4 regions of the Bacillus sp. TCT6 genome follow, and region 2 is predicted to be linked to each of the others. Evidence: a T-box and tRNA genes for the amino acid it is inferred to sense, from the RefSeq annotation. Region 2 holds a T-box; the other regions hold tRNA genes.

Region 1 (4,270 bases), 3.7 Mb from region 2:
CTTAATTATTGGGCTATAGCCAAGCGGTAAGGCAACGGACTTTGACTCCGTCATGCGCTGGTTCGAATCCAGCTAGCCCAGCCATTAAGAGCCATTAGCTCAGTTGGTAGAGCATCTGACTTTTAATCAGAGGGTCGAAGGTTCGAATCCTTCATGGCTCACCATTTTTAATAAAACATGCGGGTGTGGCGGAATTGGCAGACGCACTAGACTTAGGATCTAGCGCCTTTGGCGTGGGGGTTCGACTCCCTTCACCCGCACTTTTAATAAAACAACTCATACATGTCTTGCGGAAGTAGTTCAGTGGTAGAATACAACCTTGCCAAGGTTGGGGTCGCGGGTTCGAATCCCGTCTTCCGCTCCAATTTTCAATATGACATGCCGGGGTGGCGGAACAGGCAGACGCACAGGACTTAAAATCCTGCGGTGGGTGACCACCGTGCGGGTTCGACCCCCGCCCTCGGCACCATATGCGCCCGTAGCTCAATTGGATAGAGCGTTTGACTACGGATCAAGAGGTTAGGGGTTCGACTCCTCTCGGGCGCGCTTTTATTAACGGGAAGTGGCTCAGCTTGGTAGAGCACCTGGTTTGGGACCAGGGGGTCGCAGGTTCAAATCCTGTCTTCCCGATATTCCAAAAAACATGGGGCCTTAGCTCAGCTGGGAGAGCGCCTGCCTTGCACGCAGGAGGTCAGCGGTTCGATCCCGCTAGGCTCCACTTTATTTAATATATGTCTCGGAGGTATACCCAAGTTCGGCTGAAGGGATCGGTCTTGAAAACCGACAGGCGGTGAGAATCGCGCGGGGGTTCGAATCCCTCTACCTCCTCCATTTTCTTTTAAATGGTTTAGACATATAATAATAAAATATTTATTTTTCCTTCATGGAGGTATACCCAAGTTCGGCTGAAGGGATCGGTCTTGAAAACCGACAGGCGGCGAGAGTCGCGCGGGGGTTCGAATCCCTCTACCTCCTCCATTTTTTAAATTTAATATTGTCGCGGGGTGGAGCAGTACGGTAGCTCGTCGGGCTCATAACCCGAAGGTCGCAGGTTCAAATCCTGTCCCCGCAACCAAATGGTCCCGTGGTGTAGTGGTTAACATGCCTGCCTGTCACGCAGGAGATCGCCGGTTCGACCCCGGTCGGGACCGCCATTTATGTTGGCTCGGTAGCTCAGTCGGTAGAGCAGAGGACTGAAAATCCTCGTGTCGGCGGTTCGATTCCGTCCCGAGCCACCATTTTTTTTATGCCGGCTTAGCTCAATTGGTAGAGCAACTGACTTGTAATCAGTAGGTTGGGGGTTCAAGTCCTCTAGCCGGCATCATTTAGGGGCATAGTTTAAAGGTAGAACTGAGGTCTCCAAAACCTCCAGTGTGGGTTCGATTCCTACTGCCCCTGTAAGTATATGGGCCTATAGCTCAGCTGGTTAGAGCGCACGCCTGATAAGCGTGAGGTCGATGGTTCGAGTCCATTTAGGCCCATCATATATTATTCCGCAGTAGCTCAGTGGTAGAGCTATCGGCTGTTAACCGATCGGTCGTAGGTTCGAGTCCTACCTGCGGAGCCATGGCCCGTTGGTCAAGTGGTTAAGACACCGCCCTTTCACGGCGGTAACACGGGTTCGAATCCCGTACGGGTCATACAAAAAAGAGTCAGCATTATGCTGGCTCTTTTTTATTTTGTTAATCCTTTTTATAATGTTACTTTCCAGAAATAAATAAAGGAATTTTGGAAAAGCTATGGTATGTATAAAAAGGAGGAAATAAATAATGACACAAGTTAGAGACTTAATGAGTACCCATATTGTACATTGTACACCGCTAGACAATGTATATGAGGCAGCTGTAAAAATGAAGGAAGAATCGGTTGGATTAATTCCTGTTGTTGAAAATGAGCAAGTTGTTGGGCTTGTTACTGATCGAGATTTAGTTGTTCGAGGGATTGCTGAAAAACATCCTGGATCTAATAAAATTACAAATGTAATGACAACAAATATTATCTCAGTTTCTCCAAATGATTCTATTGAAAAAGCTACAGAGCTAATGGCACAGTATCAAATTAGACGGTTACCAGTAGTTGATAGTGGTCAGCTTATTGGCATGTTAGCACTAGGAGATTTAGCTATAAGGGAATCAGCAGATGATCAAGCTGGATTTGCCTTGAGCGAAATCTCAGAGCGTACAGAGTAAATTGAAACTTTAATTAACCGAGAGTTTAATGGTCACTCATAAAGAGCTAAATTATATATAAAGTTCAGATGCATTATTCTAGCATATATGGATTAAACTAATATGTTAGCGTGATGTATCTGAGACATTATATAATAAGGATACGGTTAATAATTTCGACATTTTTTTAAAATTTGTTATTCTTAATTTTTAATAAGAGAAAAGATGATATACTGATAGATATAAGTATTATGATAGATTTTGAATATAACAATATTAATTTTTAGTGGTGCGATAATAAATTAATATTTCCTACATAGATGAAAAGGGAAGGGGAATTATATGAAGGCTGTACAGGGCGATCCAAATTGGAATTTGGTTACAGATACATATATAGAACCAAATAATTTCGCTGAATTATTTTCTTTGCTTGTACCTTGTCACCCAAAAGGTGAGGGGAAAGAACGAACTATATTAGTATGGAAAGAGAAAGAATTTTATAAAGAAGAAAATTTAGCGGCATTTATCGTATATGGCATGAATAAAGCAAAGAAATTACCGCAGTTTCATAAAGATGAAATTCCAACTTTAGTGCGTATTCTTCGCTTATGCCAAGAGATTGGTTGGTATGAAGAGGCAAATGATTTTATGATAGCGCAAGGATTAGCTGAGTTTGTTCATACTTCATTGGAATATGAAACATGGGATCTTTTGACGCAATCAGTTGCTTTAAATTATTTAATTATTAAATATCGTATAGGTGAATTGACAGATAGGGATATTGAAATTTGGGATAGAGTTAAATTTAATGAGAAGTGTATAACCGATTGTAAACATTTATTATCTCATAAAGAAGTATTGGAATTTACATTCTTTTATATGTGCAAGAGAGCGAAATCATTATCAAAAGAGCAATTAAATAGTGATATGATGAGTTTAGCAATGTATTGTAATACTTTTGTATATGATTTGTATACACATGATTTATTACGGAAATATCGTAAGTGTACAGATTTCCTATCATATTATGGACCTAGTCAGGCAGTTTTAGCATGTCAAAGAGCTGTATTATCTCAAATTTCCGATCGCTTAGACCCATTAAAGACAACGCATGTAGATGATTATTTATATGTGATGAAAGAAATGATGGAGCATATGACGATAGGAGTAATGGATCGATATGGTCATTTTATTGGAAAGCTACTATCTTATGTGCCATTTTTCGAAATGATACAAGTTCCACAGCATGCATATTATTGTGAAGAATTACTGTATATTTGTAAGGGCATTGAATATAAAGAAGAAACACTACGCAATTATATATTTATACAATTACATGATTGTTTACCATCATTCTTTAGGCTATTTCTTAAAAATAAGCGTTATGCAACGATTCATGATATTCTTTTCTATTGGTGCGATGATGAACAACGAATGAGCTTAGAGAAAAAATATAATCTGAGCTTTATTTATGAAAAATATGCTTGTGGATAAACAATATTTTCGATATGAAAAATTAATATAAATTAAAAAGGATCTCCAGTTTATGTGAGATCCTTTTTTGTTAGTAAAACAAGGAGAAAATGATTAAGACAAGAAACAACATTCCATATAGGAGAAGTTGTGCAGTATAACTTCCTTGTATACCAAAAAAAGTATTGGCTTTCTTATACAAATTCAATATGTATTTTATTGGAGTATCTTTGAAAGATTGGTACACAGTGTCTCCTCTTTCTAAGCTTCGTGTTCTTGTTCTTGTTTTTGTTTATAAGGGACATTAATATATCTAGCTACAAATAATAAAACAGCCATAAAGAATACTGGAAATACAGTAGATAAATAAAAGCCATTACTAATTATATTTGTTATGAGAGCACTCAAAAGAAAAATAGCATTATAAATATGGGCAATTTTTTGTTTTAGTTGCACTTGAAATGATTCCATCATAATTTCTAATGCAACAAAAGCAATAATAATAGATAAAAATACAATGTTTGTATTGTAAATGATTAAACAACAGATTAAACCTAAAAAGGCTACGTATTCAATTATAAGAGGTATATTGCGTGGCATACAATTTACCTAACTAAATATGGCAGTGG
Region 2 (4,270 bases):
AGATGCAAAGCAAATTCCACTACTAAAAGAACTTGGTGTAAAAGACTCTAAAAACTTAAATGACGATCAAATTACTGCCATTGCGAAACAACTTCTACATGTTGTTCCTTACAGCTCTCTTGTCCTTCATAATGAAAAATATAACGAGCTATTTGATAAAGGAAACAACCAAGGTAAGCTAAAAGCCTTGCTACATAATAAAGCTATTACAAACTTATTAGGTAAAATGGCACCTACAAAACCTGAAGGCGTCTTAATCGATCAATTCACACAACCTGATACATACTATAAATATTTAGCAAAACAAAAACAGGTACAGCGTGAAAATGTTTATTTCGCGACGAAAGGTGAAAGCGTCCATTTAGCAGTAGCCGCTGCTTCTATTTTAGCTCGCTACTCATTCGTAAAACAGTTTGACGAACTAAGCAAAAAAGCTGGTATGCCACTTCCAAAAGGTGCTGGTAAACAAGTTGATATTGCTGCAGCTAAATTAATTCAAAAGCTTGGTAAAGAACGATTATCCGAGTTTGTGAAACTGCATTTCGCTAATACGGAGAAGGCGTTTCGCTTATTAAAATAGTATCGACAAAAACAGGAGCCTACAAACTCCTGTTTTTTGTTTCACCCTACTATTGTCCTTATAGTTTTGTGACAATTACAATATACAGATTATTCTAACATACGAGGAGATTCCCATTGCTACTTCTACAAATGATTCTAAATATTTTACTAGGCGATCCACACGAAAGACAGTTCAAAATTAGAGAAAATATTCAGATACTAAGTGAAAAGCCTGCATTCAATAATTTAAAGGAGGGAATTTATATAAACGCTGTAAAAGTGAAAAAGTTATTATATGTTTTCGTACATCTCGTAGGTCCACTTTCTTACTTCATTATTTCTACTGTTTGGGGCACTTTCTTCACTACTAAATCCACATTCGAAAACATATCTGATAGCCTTAGCGTTATGGCCATCTATCACGTGTTCATGAGTTTACTATGGTTTTTCTATTTAGATCGATTAGACAAAGACATAGATCAAATTACAAAAGAGATTAACGATAACAAGATGTAATACATAAAAAGGAGAGCCCCTAAGACTCTCCTTTTTTATGTTAGCTTTGTTTCTGCTTCTTATTAGATGAAGATACCTTATGAGAACCTGTTTCATGTGTCGTCGTTCCTTGTCCTTCTACTTCCGGAGAACCTAGGCTCGATCTTGAATGATCTTTTTTCACTTTTTTACTCATTTTATTCTCACCCCTTCGCGTTACTTTTTGCTACGGGGTCATAAACTATGCAAACAAAAAAGCGAGAGGAAATCCTCTCGCTTTTTTCATATTTTAGAACTCAGAAGAACCTGGAGTTCTTGGGAATGGAATTACGTCACGGATGTTAGCCATACCAGTGATGTACATTAGGAAGCGCTCGAAACCTAGACCGAATCCAGCGTGTTTTGTACCGCCGTATTTTCTAAGTTCTAAGTACCACCAGTAGTCCTCTTCGTTCATACCTAATTCTTTAATTCTGTCTACTAAAACGTCCATTCTTTCTTCACGTTGACTTCCGCCGATTAATTCGCCGATGCCAGGAACTAGAAGGTCAGTAGCAGCTACTGTTTTTCCATCTTCATTCATACGCATGTAGAACGCTTTAATGTCTTTCGGGTAGTCAGTTACGAATACAGGGCGTTTGAAGATCTCTTCTGATAAGTATCTTTCATGCTCTGTTTGTAAGTCAATACCCCATTCTACTGGGTACTTGAAGTCAGCACCTGATTCTTGAAGTACTTTAATTGCTTCTGTATATGTGATGCGACCGAAGTCAGAGTTAATCACGTTGTTCATACGCTCTAGAACTGTTTTATCAACGAAGCTGTTGAAGAAGTCCATTTCTTCTGGTGCATGCTCTAATACATATTTCATTGCATATTTCAGCATATCTTCTGTAAGATCCATTACATCGCCTAACTCAGCGAATGCAATCTCAGGCTCAACCATCCAGAACTCAGCAGCGTGGCGAGTTGTGTTTGAGTTTTCTGCACGGAATGTAGGTCCGAATGTATATACATCACGGAATGCTAATGCATACGCTTCAGCGTTCAGCTGTCCACTTACTGTTAAGTTTGTTTCTTTACCGAAGAAGTCTTTTGACTCATCAACTTGTCCGTCTTCACCTTTTGGTACGTTGTTTAAATCTTGTGTTGTTACGCGGAACATTTCGCCAGCACCTTCTGTATCACTACCAGTGATGATTGGTGTGTGAACATGTACGAATCCACGCTCTTGGAAGAACTGGTGAATCGCAAATGCTGCGATAGAACGTACGCGGAACGTTGCAGAGAATGCATTTGTTCTTGGACGTAAGTGAGCGATTGTACGTAAGTATTCAAACGTATGACGCTTCTTTTGAAGTGGGTAATCAGAATCTGATAAGCCCTCGATATCAATTTTTTCTGCTTTAATTTCAAATGGTTGCTTCGCTCCAGGCGTTGCAATTACTTTACCTTCTACTTTCACTGAAGAGCTAAGTGGAAGCTTTGCAATTTCTTTAAAGTTCTCTAATTCTGTATCGAAAACGATTTGAACGCTTTTGAAAAAGCTACCGTCGTTTAATTCGATGAAACCAAATGCTTTTGAATCACGTAAATTACGAATCCACCCTGATACTTGTACTGTTTGACCTGCATACTTTTCTGTATCTCTATACAGACTTTTTACTAATGTGTTTTCCATAGTGAAATTCTCCTTTGCTGATATATTTAAATACAAAAAAACCTTTCATCCATAAAGGGACGAAAGGTTAAACTTCGCGGTACCACCCAATTTGTCATAAAGACCAACTTTAACTCGTATGTAATACATACTTCCCGGTTTGTAACAGGCCGGCTTCCCGTCTAAGTCTACTCTTGAATACAAGATTCAATTTCGGTTAGCAACTCCAAGGTGTTCTTCACATATACCGCCTCATCAGGCTCTCACCGCCCCTGACTCGCTTTGGATTATAGTATATACTACTTTTCCTTATCATCGTCTTTCATTTTGTTAAACTAAAATTAATGTACTACATTCGAGAGAAAGATGCAAGATGCCATAAAATATATAAGCGATTTTTGTAATATATCGACTTACCGACATCTGTCGACGATTGTGCAATAAAAAAATTGCCGGAATGAATCCGGCAATTTTCTAATTACTTACGTAACTCCGCACCAAATTTCTCTTCTACCGTTGTTAATACACGGTTATGCGCTTCTGTTACTTCTTCATCTGTTAACGTACGTTCTGCATCGAAGTAAGTCATAGAGAATGCAAGTGATTTCTTGCCTTCTTCCATTTTTTCACCTTCGTATAAGTCGAATAGTGTTACGTCTTTCAAAAGTTCTCCGCCAGCTTCAGCAATGACTTGCTTCATTTCACCAGCTTTTGTTTCTTTTGTTACTACAACAGCCATGTCACGTGTCATAGATGGGAAACGCGGAATTGCTGAGTAGTAAGTTTCTTCAGCGTCTGCACCGAATATTTTTACAAGAGATAGTTCAAATACGAATGTATTTTTCACATCTAATTGTTTTTCTGCTTCTGGGTGCAATTGACCGATGAAACCAATTACTTCGCCATCTAATACGATGTCAGCTGTACGACCTGGGTGCATACCTTCACGTTTCGCTGGTGCATATGTGATTTGGTTTGAAACGCCAAGTACGTCGAATAGTCCTTCTAGTACACCTTTCACAACGAAGAAGTCTACTACTTTCTTCTCACCTTGCCATGCATGGTGAAGAGCAAGACCTGTCATAACACCTGCAAGGTGTTGTTCTTCTTTCGGAAGTTCTCCTGCTTCTGTTGGTAAGAAGATAGAACCTACTTCGTATAAAGCAACGCTGTCGTTTTTACGAGCAACATTGTATGAAACTGCTTCTAGCAATTGTGGCACTAAGCTTAAACGAAGTTGGCTACGCTCTTCACTCATTGGAAGTGCAAGGTTTACAGGTGCCTTTTCGTTTGGCTCAATCATGTATTGTTTCGCTTTGTCAGCGCTCGTTAATGAATACGTGATTGCTTCATATAAACCAGCACCCTCTAAGAAGCGACGTACTTTACGACGTTTCGTTTGTGCTGATGTTAATTTACCACGAGTCATCGTTCCAGAAGGTAATGTAACTGGAATGTGGTCATAACCGTATAGACGGCCCACTTCTTCTACTAAGTCTTCTGAAATTGTAATATCAGGACGACGTGCTGGTACATTTACATGGAATGTTCCTT
Region 3 (4,270 bases), 320 kb from region 2:
CGGGAGACAGTGTCAGGTGGGCAGTTTGACTGGGGCGGTCGCCTCCTAAAGTGTAACGGAGGCGCCCAAAGGTTCCCTCAGAATGGTTGGAAATCATTCGTAGAGTGCAAAGGCATAAGGGAGCTTGACTGCGAGACCTACAAGTCGAGCAGGGACGAAAGTCGGGCTTAGTGATCCGGTGGTTCCGCATGGAAGGGCCATCGCTCAACGGATAAAAGCTACCCCGGGGATAACAGGCTTATCTCCCCCAAGAGTCCACATCGACGGGGAGGTTTGGCACCTCGATGTCGGCTCATCGCATCCTGGGGCTGTAGTCGGTCCCAAGGGTTGGGCTGTTCGCCCATTAAAGCGGTACGCGAGCTGGGTTCAGAACGTCGTGAGACAGTTCGGTCCCTATCCGTCGTGGGCGTAGGAAATTTGAGAGGAGCTGTCCTTAGTACGAGAGGACCGGGATGGACGCACCGCTGGTGTACCAGTTGTTCTGCCAAGGGCATAGCTGGGTAGCTATGTGCGGAAGGGATAAGTGCTGAAAGCATCTAAGCATGAAGCCCCCCTCAAGATGAGATTTCCCATAGCGTAAGCTAGTAAGATCCCTGAAAGATGATCAGGTTGATAGGTTCGAGGTGGAAGCATGGTGACATGTGGAGCTGACGAATACTAATAGATCGAGGACTTAACCATATAATATGAAGCGATGTTATCTAGTTTTGAAAGAATATAAAAAACTTGTTGACTTTAAAAGTTAAATGAGTTACAATGATTCTTGTCTTAAATGAATACAGTCTGGTAATGATGGCAGAGAGGTCACACCCGTTCCCATACCGAACACGGAAGTTAAGCTCTCTAGCGCCGATGGTAGTTGGGACCTTGTCCCTGTGAGAGTAGGACGTTGCCAGGCAAATGGAGGATTAGCTCAGCTGGGAGAGCACCTGCCTTACAAGCAGGGGGTCGGCGGTTCGATCCCGTCATCCTCCACCATTTAGCCGACTTAGCTCAATTGGTAGAGCAACTGACTTGTAATCAGTAGGTTGGGGGTTCAAGTCCTCTAGTCGGCACCAGAAAATCATGGCGGTTGTGGCGAAGTGGTTAACGCACCGGATTGTGGCTCCGGCATTCGTGGGTTCGATTCCCATCAGTCGCCCCATTTTTTCTTAAAATATTAATATGCGGGTGTGGCGGAATTGGCAGACGCACTAGACTTAGGATCTAGCGCCTTTGGCGTGGGGGTTCGACTCCCTTCACCCGCACTTTTAATAAAATATCTCAAACATGTCTTGCGGAAGTAGTTCAGTGGTAGAATACAACCTTGCCAAGGTTGGGGTCGCGGGTTCGAATCCCGTCTTCCGCTCCAATTTTCAATATGACATGCCGGGGTGGCGGAACAGGCAGACGCACAGGACTTAAAATCCTGCGGTGGGTGACCACCGTGCGGGTTCGACCCCCGCCCTCGGCACCATATGCGCCCGTAGCTCAATTGGATAGAGCGTTTGACTACGGATCAAGAGGTTAGGGGTTCGACTCCTCTCGGGCGCGCTTTTATTAACGGGAAGTGGCTCAGCTTGGTAGAGCACCTGGTTTGGGACCAGGGGGTCGCAGGTTCAAATCCTGTCTTCCCGATATTCCCAAAAACATGGGGCCTTAGCTCAGCTGGGAGAGCGCCTGCCTTGCACGCAGGAGGTCAGCGGTTCGATCCCGCTAGGCTCCACTTATTTTAATATCATTTATGGCGGTGTAGCTCAGCTGGCTAGAGCGTACGGTTCATACCCGTGAGGTCGGGGGTTCGATCCCCTCCGCCGCTACCATAAAGGACCTTTAGCTCAGCTGGTTAGAGCAGACGGCTCATAACCGTCCGGTCGTAGGTTCGAGTCCTACAAGGTCCACCACTAAAGGTTTATATCTCGGAGGTATACCCAAGTTCGGCTGAAGGGATCGGTCTTGAAAACCGACAGGCGGCGAGAGTCGCGCGGGGGTTCGAATCCCTCTACCTCCTCCATTTTTTCTTAAATTACATATTATATCATCGCGGGGTGGAGCAGTACGGTAGCTCGTCGGGCTCATAACCCGAAGGTCGCAGGTTCAAATCCTGTCCCCGCAACCAAATGGTCCCGTGGTGTAGTGGTTAACATGCCTGCCTGTCACGCAGGAGATCGCCGGTTCGACCCCGGTCGGGACCGCCATTTTAATAAGGCTCGGTAGCTCAGTCGGTAGAGCAGAGGACTGAAAATCCTCGTGTCGGCGGTTCGATTCCGTCCCGAGCCACCATTTTGAAGTCGCAAGCCGGCTTAGCTCAATTGGTAGAGCAACTGACTTGTAATCAGTAGGTTGGGGGTTCAAGTCCTCTAGCCGGCACCACTTTCAAAATGAGCCATTAGCTCAGTTGGTAGAGCATCTGACTTTTAATCAGAGGGTCGAAGGTTCGAATCCTTCATGGCTCACCATTTTCAATTTTATGCGGGTGTAGTTTAGTGGTAAAACAAGAGCCTTCCAAGCTCTGGTCGAGAGTTCGATTCTCTTCACCCGCTTTTCAATTATGGGCCTATAGCTCAGCTGGTTAGAGCGCACGCCTGATAAGCGTGAGGTCGATGGTTCGAGTCCATTTAGGCCCACCATAATTGTTCCGCAGTAGCTCAGTGGTAGAGCTATCGGCTGTTAACCGATCGGTCGTAGGTTCGAGTCCTACCTGCGGAGCCATATTTATAGAGAAGTACCCAAGTGGCTCAAGGGGCTCCCCTGCTAAGGGAGTAGATCGCGAACGCGGTGCGAGGGTTCGAATCCCTTCTTCTCTGCCAGAACTGGCCCGTTGGTCAAGTGGTTAAGACACCGCCCTTTCACGGCGGTAACACGGGTTCGAATCCCGTACGGGTCATACTAAAAGAGATAGCATAATCTGCTATCTCTTTTTTGTTGTGTATAGATATAGAAGAAGCTATGACAGATTATAAATAATAAGTTTAAAATAGGATTACCTTTTCTCATACATAAGAAAAGGTAATCCTATTTTTTGAATATGTTTTAACTTTCTATTGAATGTTCATCTTGTTTAATAACAACATGACTATATGCGGAGTGAAGAGTTTTGTAGCCTAAAAGTGCAATAGTTAAGGCAAGGCCTCCTGCTATAATAGCCACATTAAATCCTACATGGGCTCCAAAGTTATCAATAACTAAACCAGCTATCGCTGATCCTAGGGAGACTCCAATTCCAAGTCCTGTAATTGCCCAAGTCATTCCTTCGGTTATCTTTGATTCAGGTACGATTTTTTCCACAAGCCCCATAGTAATAATCATAGTAGGAGCGACAGATAGCCCTGCAAAGAAAACAATAACTACTAGCCAAGTAATACTGTTTACAAAAACTAGTGGCAGCATTGTTATCATGGAAAGTGTGACCGCTATTAAAAACTGATTATAGGGTGGGGTATTGAGTTTAAGGGTACCGAAAATAAGGCCTGCCAGGCATGAACCGATTGCATAGACAGAAAGTACAAAGCTAGCAGCTACTGTGTTTCCTTGCTGCTCAGCAAAAGCTACACTAACGACATCTATTGTGCCGAAGATAGTACCTATAGCAATGAGTGTGAATACTAGTACTCGCAAAGAACCAATTTTAAATACTGTTCCGTTGTTTGTAATGTCGCGAGGGTGTACAGGCGGTTCTGTGCTTTTTTGCATAGTAAATAGGCATACCCCGATTGTAAGAAAAACAGATGATAAAAGTGGCGCTGCTTCTGGGAAGAACATAACACTTAAACTGACAGATAATACAGGACCAATTATGAAGCAAATTTCGTCGACGACCGATTCGAAGGAAAATGCTGTATGCAATTTATGGGATCCGCGGTATAGTTTAGTCCAACGTGCACGTACCATAGCTGACATATTTGGCATACAACCTGCACATAAAGCGGATAGAAATAGCGTCCAATAAGGAGCTTCATATTTCGTACATAGAAGTAAGAGGATTGTAAAGAAAACGCTAATACCTGTAGTCGGAAGAAGTATGCGAGATTGCCCTAATTGATCAGCCATCCGAGAAATATGAGGAGCTAGTAAAGCTGATGATAATGTAAAGGTAGCTGCAACAGCTCCAGCAAGCCAATAGTCACCACTTACTTGAGATAACATGGTAACAATACCAATACCCATCATTGATATGGGCATACGAGCTATAAATCCTGCTAATGAGAATCCTTTTGTACCAGGAGCACTGAAAATCTCACGGTAGGAATTAAACATGATAATCACCACAATATTTGACGTGTACATATAC
Region 4 (4,270 bases), 3.9 Mb from region 2:
TCCTTAGGAGTCAGACTGCGAGTGATAAGATCCGTAGTCAAGAGGGAAACAGCCCAGATCGCCAGCTAAGGTCCCAAAGTGTGTATTAAGTGGAAAAGGATGTGGAGTTGCTTAGACAACTAGGATGTTGGCTTAGAAGCAGCCACCATTTAAAGAGTGCGTAATAGCTCACTAGTCGAGTGACTCTGCGCCGAAAATGTACCGGGGCTAAATACACCACCGAAGCTGCGAATTGATACCAATGGTATCAGTGGTAGGGGAGCGTTCTAAGTGCAGTGAAGTCAGACCGGAAGGACTGGTGGAGCGCTTAGAAGTGAGAATGCCGGTATGAGTAGCGAAAGACGGGTGAGAATCCCGTCCACCGAATGCCTAAGGTTTCCTGAGGAAGGCTCGTCCGCTCAGGGTTAGTCAGGACCTAAGCCGAGGCCGACAGGCGTAGGCGATGGACAACAGGTTGATATTCCTGTACCACCTCTTTATCGTTTGAGCAATGGAGGGACGCAGAAGGATAGAAGAAGCGTGCGATTGGTTGTGCACGTCCAAGCAGTTAGGCTGATAAGTAGGCAAATCCGCTTATCGTGAAGGCTGAGCTGTGATGGGGAAGCTCCTTATGGAGCGAAGTCTTTGATTCCCCGCTGCCAAGAAAAGCTTCTAGCGAGATAAAAGGTGCCTGTACCGCAAACCGACACAGGTAGGCGAGGAGAGAATCCTAAGGTGTGCGAGAGAACTCTGGTTAAGGAACTCGGCAAAATGACCCCGTAACTTCGGGAGAAGGGGTGCTTTCTTAACGGAAAGCCGCAGTGAATAGGCCCAAGCGACTGTTTAGCAAAAACACAGCTCTCTGCGAAGCCGTAAGGCGAAGTATAGGGGGTGACACCTGCCCGGTGCTGGAAGGTTAAGGAGAGGGGTTAGCGTAAGCGAAGCTCTGAACTGAAGCCCCAGTAAACGGCGGCCGTAACTATAACGGTCCTAAGGTAGCGAAATTCCTTGTCGGGTAAGTTCCGACCCGCACGAAAGGTGTAACGATTTGGGCACTGTCTCAACCAGAGACTCGGTGAAATTATAGTACCTGTGAAGATGCAGGTTACCCGCGACAGGACGGAAAGACCCCGTGGAGCTTTACTGTAGCCTGATATTGAATTTTGGTACAGTTTGTACAGGATAGGCGGGAGCCATTGAAACCGGAGCGCTAGCTTCGGTGGAGGCGCTGGTGGGATACCGCCCTGACTGTATTGAAATTCTAACCTACGGGTCTTATCGACCCGGGAGACAGTGTCAGGTGGGCAGTTTGACTGGGGCGGTCGCCTCCTAAAGTGTAACGGAGGCGCCCAAAGGTTCCCTCAGAATGGTTGGAAATCATTCGTAGAGTGCAAAGGCATAAGGGAGCTTGACTGCGAGACCTACAAGTCGAGCAGGGACGAAAGTCGGGCTTAGTGATCCGGTGGTTCCGCATGGAAGGGCCATCGCTCAACGGATAAAAGCTACCCCGGGGATAACAGGCTTATCTCCCCCAAGAGTCCACATCGACGGGGAGGTTTGGCACCTCGATGTCGGCTCATCGCATCCTGGGGCTGTAGTCGGTCCCAAGGGTTGGGCTGTTCGCCCATTAAAGCGGTACGCGAGCTGGGTTCAGAACGTCGTGAGACAGTTCGGTCCCTATCCGTCGTGGGCGTAGGAAATTTGAGAGGAGCTGTCCTTAGTACGAGAGGACCGGGATGGACGCACCGCTGGTGTACCAGTTGTTCTGCCAAGGGCATAGCTGGGTAGCTATGTGCGGAAGGGATAAGTGCTGAAAGCATCTAAGCATGAAGCCCCCCTCAAGATGAGATTTCCCATAGCGTAAGCTAGTAAGATCCCTGAAAGATGATCAGGTTGATAGGTTCGAGGTGGAAGCATGGTGACATGTGGAGCTGACGAATACTAATAGATCGAGGACTTAACCATATAATATGTAGCGATGTTATCTAGTTTTGAGAGAACATAAAAAATTTGTTGACTTTTAAAGTGAATAAGTTATAATAATGATTGTCTCAAAAGAATAATGTCTGGTAATGATGGCAGAGAGGTCACACCCGTTCCCATACCGAACACGGAAGTTAAGCTCTCTAGCGCCGATGGTAGTTGGGACCTTGTCCCTGTGAGAGTAGGACGTTGCCAGGCAATATTATTCCGCAGTAGCTCAGCGGTAGAGCTATCGGCTGTTAACCGATCGGTCGTAGGTTCGATTCCTACCTGCGGAGCCATTGGAGAGCTGTCCGAGTTGGCCGAAGGAGCACGATTGGAAATCGTGTATACGTCACAAGCGTATCAAGGGTTCGAATCCCTTGCTCTCCGCCATAGGATTTATAATATTTGGCCCGTTGGTCAAGTGGTTAAGACACCGCCCTTTCACGGCGGTAACACGGGTTCGAATCCCGTACGGGTCACCACTTTGGAGGATTAGCTCAGCTGGGAGAGCACCTGCCTTACAAGCAGGGGGTCGGCGGTTCGATCCCGTCATCCTCCACCATATGAATTTTATATAAATAGTATTATCGCGGGGTGGAGCAGCACGGTAGCTCGTCGGGCTCATAACCCGAAGGTCGCAGGTTCAAATCCTGTCCCCGCAACCAAATGGTCCCGTGGTGTAGTGGTTAACATGCCTGCCTGTCACGCAGGAGATCGCCGGTTCGACCCCGGTCGGGACCGCCATTTTAATAAGGCTCGGTAGCTCAGTCGGTAGAGCAGAGGACTGAAAATCCTCGTGTCGGCGGTTCGATTCCGTCCCGAGCCACCATTTATTTTAATAAAATACGCCGGCTTAGCTCAATTGGTAGAGCAACTGACTTGTAATCAGTAGGTTGGGGGTTCAAGTCCTCTAGCCGGCACCATGTAAGTTTCGGAGGGGTAGCGAAGTGGCTAAACGCGGCGGACTGTAAATCCGCTCCTTCGGGTTCGGCAGTTCGAATCTGCCCCCCTCCACCATTTACATAGGGGCATAGTTTAAAGGTAGAACTGAGGTCTCCAAAACCTCCAGTGTGGGTTCGATTCCTACTGCCCCTGCCAAATATATTTACACAACATGGCGGTTGTGGCGAAGTGGTTAACGCACCGGATTGTGGCTCCGGCATTCGTGGGTTCGATTCCCATCAGTCGCCCCATTTTTATTTTTAAAATTACAAATAATTTAATTGATACTTACATATAATTAAGTAAGAATTCGATGGGCTATAGCCAAGCGGTAAGGCAACGGACTTTGACTCCGTCATGCGCTGGTTCGAATCCAGCTAGCCCAGCCATTTTTGCGGAAGTAGTTCAGTGGTAGAATACAACCTTGCCAAGGTTGGGGTCGCGGGTTCGAATCCCGTCTTCCGCTCCAATGAAATTTAATATGGCGGCATAGCCAAGTGGTAAGGCAGAGGTCTGCAAAACCTTTATCACCGGTTCAAATCCGGTTGCCGCCTTTTCTTTTGTGCCGATGTGGCGGAATTGGCAGACGCGCACGACTCAAAATCGTGTTCCTTCGGGAGTGTCGGTTCGACCCCGACCATCGGTATCATGAACGTCGTAAAAAAACTCTATACAATTAGTATAGAGTTTTTTTTGTTTTCTTTTCATTACATGACAAAATAAGCACAAAAAGTGTACGGTGAGTAAACTGCGAAACATTAAAAGGATAAAAACAAACATTCAATTTTATCCTTTTAATTGCGGTATTCTATAATATTCCCTTCAAGCACTCTAGAGAGAATTTCTCCACCCCGGTGACATGAAGTTAAATCCGACACCACCAGTAGATATTAGTACATGATCAGCTGTTAATTTCGTAATTTCTAAAAACTTCTTTTCAAACTTTTCTCTGTTGTATTTGTACATAGTTGAGTGGCACGACCACATGTGCGTTGAAGTACTCAACCAGTCCCCTAATTCCTTCAATTCAGGAAACGCCTCAAATTGGATTGGTTCATCTAATTTCATGAATCTTACTTGATAGATAGTTGGGTTTAACTTCTCTCCTATTCCTTTAAAAGCATGTGATTTTTTCTCATTTGAATGTGTCATAATTCTCCCTCCACCTTTTCTTCAAATTTTTCCCTATTTTTATTGTACAGCAATAGAAAGTAATTATGGGAATATTATGGAAATCGGTATCGGCAATATAAAAAGACTCTAACAGAAATGTTAGAGTCTTTTTTGTTAAATTATATTATGTGATGCTAAAATTCGTAATAAACTTAGGAATTCATGTATAATATAACTTGTCGAAAGAACAAAATGATAGTGATTTATA

What was found. A T-box is a leader RNA that pairs with one kind of tRNA and senses whether it is charged. The one in region 2 lies ahead of asnS (asparagine--tRNA ligase), so its partner is inferred to be a tRNA-Asn.
Region 1: it encodes a tRNA-Asn, which carries the amino acid that the T-box ahead of asnS (asparagine--tRNA ligase) is inferred to sense. The anticodon was not compared.
Region 3: it encodes a tRNA-Asn, which carries the amino acid that the T-box ahead of asnS (asparagine--tRNA ligase) is inferred to sense. The anticodon was not compared.
Region 4: it encodes a tRNA-Asn, which carries the amino acid that the T-box ahead of asnS (asparagine--tRNA ligase) is inferred to sense. The anticodon was not compared.

The regions. Positions count from the first base shown of each region.
Region 1 covers NZ_JBVYHX010000001.1:481,019-485,288, forward strand. The annotation lists tRNA gene AC0ONG_RS02225 (tRNA-Gln) at 10-84, shown strand; tRNA gene AC0ONG_RS02230 (tRNA-Lys) at 89-164, shown strand; tRNA gene AC0ONG_RS02235 (tRNA-Leu) at 180-260, shown strand; tRNA gene AC0ONG_RS02240 (tRNA-Gly) at 290-364, shown strand; tRNA gene AC0ONG_RS02245 (tRNA-Leu) at 381-469, shown strand; tRNA gene AC0ONG_RS02250 (tRNA-Arg) at 473-546, shown strand; tRNA gene AC0ONG_RS02255 (tRNA-Pro) at 557-630, shown strand; tRNA gene AC0ONG_RS02260 (tRNA-Ala) at 646-718, shown strand; tRNA gene AC0ONG_RS02265 (tRNA-Ser) at 739-831, shown strand; tRNA gene AC0ONG_RS02270 (tRNA-Ser) at 886-978, shown strand; tRNA gene AC0ONG_RS02275 (tRNA-Met) at 999-1,075, shown strand; tRNA gene AC0ONG_RS02280 (tRNA-Asp) at 1,079-1,154, shown strand; tRNA gene AC0ONG_RS02285 (tRNA-Phe) at 1,163-1,238, shown strand; tRNA gene AC0ONG_RS02290 (tRNA-Thr) at 1,249-1,321, shown strand; tRNA gene AC0ONG_RS02295 (tRNA-Trp) at 1,328-1,398, shown strand; tRNA gene AC0ONG_RS02300 (tRNA-Ile) at 1,408-1,481, shown strand; tRNA gene AC0ONG_RS02305 (tRNA-Asn) at 1,493-1,567, shown strand; tRNA gene AC0ONG_RS02310 (tRNA-Glu) at 1,569-1,640, shown strand; gene AC0ONG_RS02315 (CBS domain-containing protein) at 1,770-2,189, shown strand; gene AC0ONG_RS02320 (DUF3965 domain-containing protein) at 2,511-3,662, shown strand; gene AC0ONG_RS02325 (hypothetical protein) at 3,903-4,241, opposite strand; gene AC0ONG_RS02330 (SH3 domain-containing protein) at 4,247-4,270, opposite strand, start outside.
Region 2 covers NZ_JBVYHX010000001.1:4,200,916-4,205,185, forward strand. The annotation lists gene rnhC (ribonuclease HIII) at 1-580, shown strand, start outside; gene AC0ONG_RS21435 (hypothetical protein) at 826-1,077, shown strand; gene AC0ONG_RS21440 (YuzL family protein) at 1,118-1,252, opposite strand; gene asnS (asparagine--tRNA ligase) at 1,346-2,737, opposite strand; T-box leader at 2,790-3,041, opposite strand; gene pheT (phenylalanine--tRNA ligase subunit beta) at 3,195-4,270, opposite strand, start outside.
Region 3 covers NZ_JBVYHX010000001.1:4,525,356-4,529,625, reverse strand. The annotation lists rRNA gene AC0ONG_RS23320 (23S ribosomal RNA) at 1-681, shown strand, start outside; rRNA gene rrf (5S ribosomal RNA) at 783-898, shown strand; tRNA gene AC0ONG_RS23310 (tRNA-Val) at 903-978, shown strand; tRNA gene AC0ONG_RS23305 (tRNA-Thr) at 983-1,058, shown strand; tRNA gene AC0ONG_RS23300 (tRNA-His) at 1,069-1,144, shown strand; tRNA gene AC0ONG_RS23295 (tRNA-Leu) at 1,167-1,247, shown strand; tRNA gene AC0ONG_RS23290 (tRNA-Gly) at 1,277-1,351, shown strand; tRNA gene AC0ONG_RS23285 (tRNA-Leu) at 1,368-1,456, shown strand; tRNA gene AC0ONG_RS23280 (tRNA-Arg) at 1,460-1,533, shown strand; tRNA gene AC0ONG_RS23275 (tRNA-Pro) at 1,544-1,617, shown strand; tRNA gene AC0ONG_RS23270 (tRNA-Ala) at 1,633-1,705, shown strand; tRNA gene AC0ONG_RS23265 (tRNA-Met) at 1,726-1,802, shown strand; tRNA gene AC0ONG_RS23260 (tRNA-Ile) at 1,807-1,883, shown strand; tRNA gene AC0ONG_RS23255 (tRNA-Ser) at 1,901-1,993, shown strand; tRNA gene AC0ONG_RS23250 (tRNA-Met) at 2,022-2,098, shown strand; tRNA gene AC0ONG_RS23245 (tRNA-Asp) at 2,102-2,177, shown strand; tRNA gene AC0ONG_RS23240 (tRNA-Phe) at 2,187-2,262, shown strand; tRNA gene AC0ONG_RS23235 (tRNA-Thr) at 2,277-2,352, shown strand; tRNA gene AC0ONG_RS23230 (tRNA-Lys) at 2,363-2,438, shown strand; tRNA gene AC0ONG_RS23225 (tRNA-Gly) at 2,452-2,522, shown strand; tRNA gene AC0ONG_RS23220 (tRNA-Ile) at 2,533-2,609, shown strand; tRNA gene AC0ONG_RS23215 (tRNA-Asn) at 2,617-2,691, shown strand; tRNA gene AC0ONG_RS23210 (tRNA-Ser) at 2,699-2,789, shown strand; tRNA gene AC0ONG_RS23205 (tRNA-Glu) at 2,795-2,866, shown strand; gene AC0ONG_RS23200 (MFS transporter) at 3,013-4,236, opposite strand.
Region 4 covers NZ_JBVYHX010000001.1:267,930-272,199, forward strand. The annotation lists rRNA gene AC0ONG_RS01220 (23S ribosomal RNA) at 1-1,944, shown strand, start outside; rRNA gene rrf (5S ribosomal RNA) at 2,045-2,160, shown strand; tRNA gene AC0ONG_RS01230 (tRNA-Asn) at 2,169-2,243, shown strand; tRNA gene AC0ONG_RS01235 (tRNA-Ser) at 2,246-2,337, shown strand; tRNA gene AC0ONG_RS01240 (tRNA-Glu) at 2,355-2,429, shown strand; tRNA gene AC0ONG_RS01245 (tRNA-Val) at 2,434-2,509, shown strand; tRNA gene AC0ONG_RS01250 (tRNA-Met) at 2,536-2,612, shown strand; tRNA gene AC0ONG_RS01255 (tRNA-Asp) at 2,616-2,691, shown strand; tRNA gene AC0ONG_RS01260 (tRNA-Phe) at 2,701-2,776, shown strand; tRNA gene AC0ONG_RS01265 (tRNA-Thr) at 2,795-2,870, shown strand; tRNA gene AC0ONG_RS01270 (tRNA-Tyr) at 2,881-2,964, shown strand; tRNA gene AC0ONG_RS01275 (tRNA-Trp) at 2,972-3,045, shown strand; tRNA gene AC0ONG_RS01280 (tRNA-His) at 3,065-3,140, shown strand; tRNA gene AC0ONG_RS01285 (tRNA-Gln) at 3,204-3,278, shown strand; tRNA gene AC0ONG_RS01290 (tRNA-Gly) at 3,284-3,358, shown strand; tRNA gene AC0ONG_RS01295 (tRNA-Cys) at 3,373-3,443, shown strand; tRNA gene AC0ONG_RS01300 (tRNA-Leu) at 3,454-3,535, shown strand; gene AC0ONG_RS01305 (DUF3884 family protein) at 3,721-4,041, opposite strand.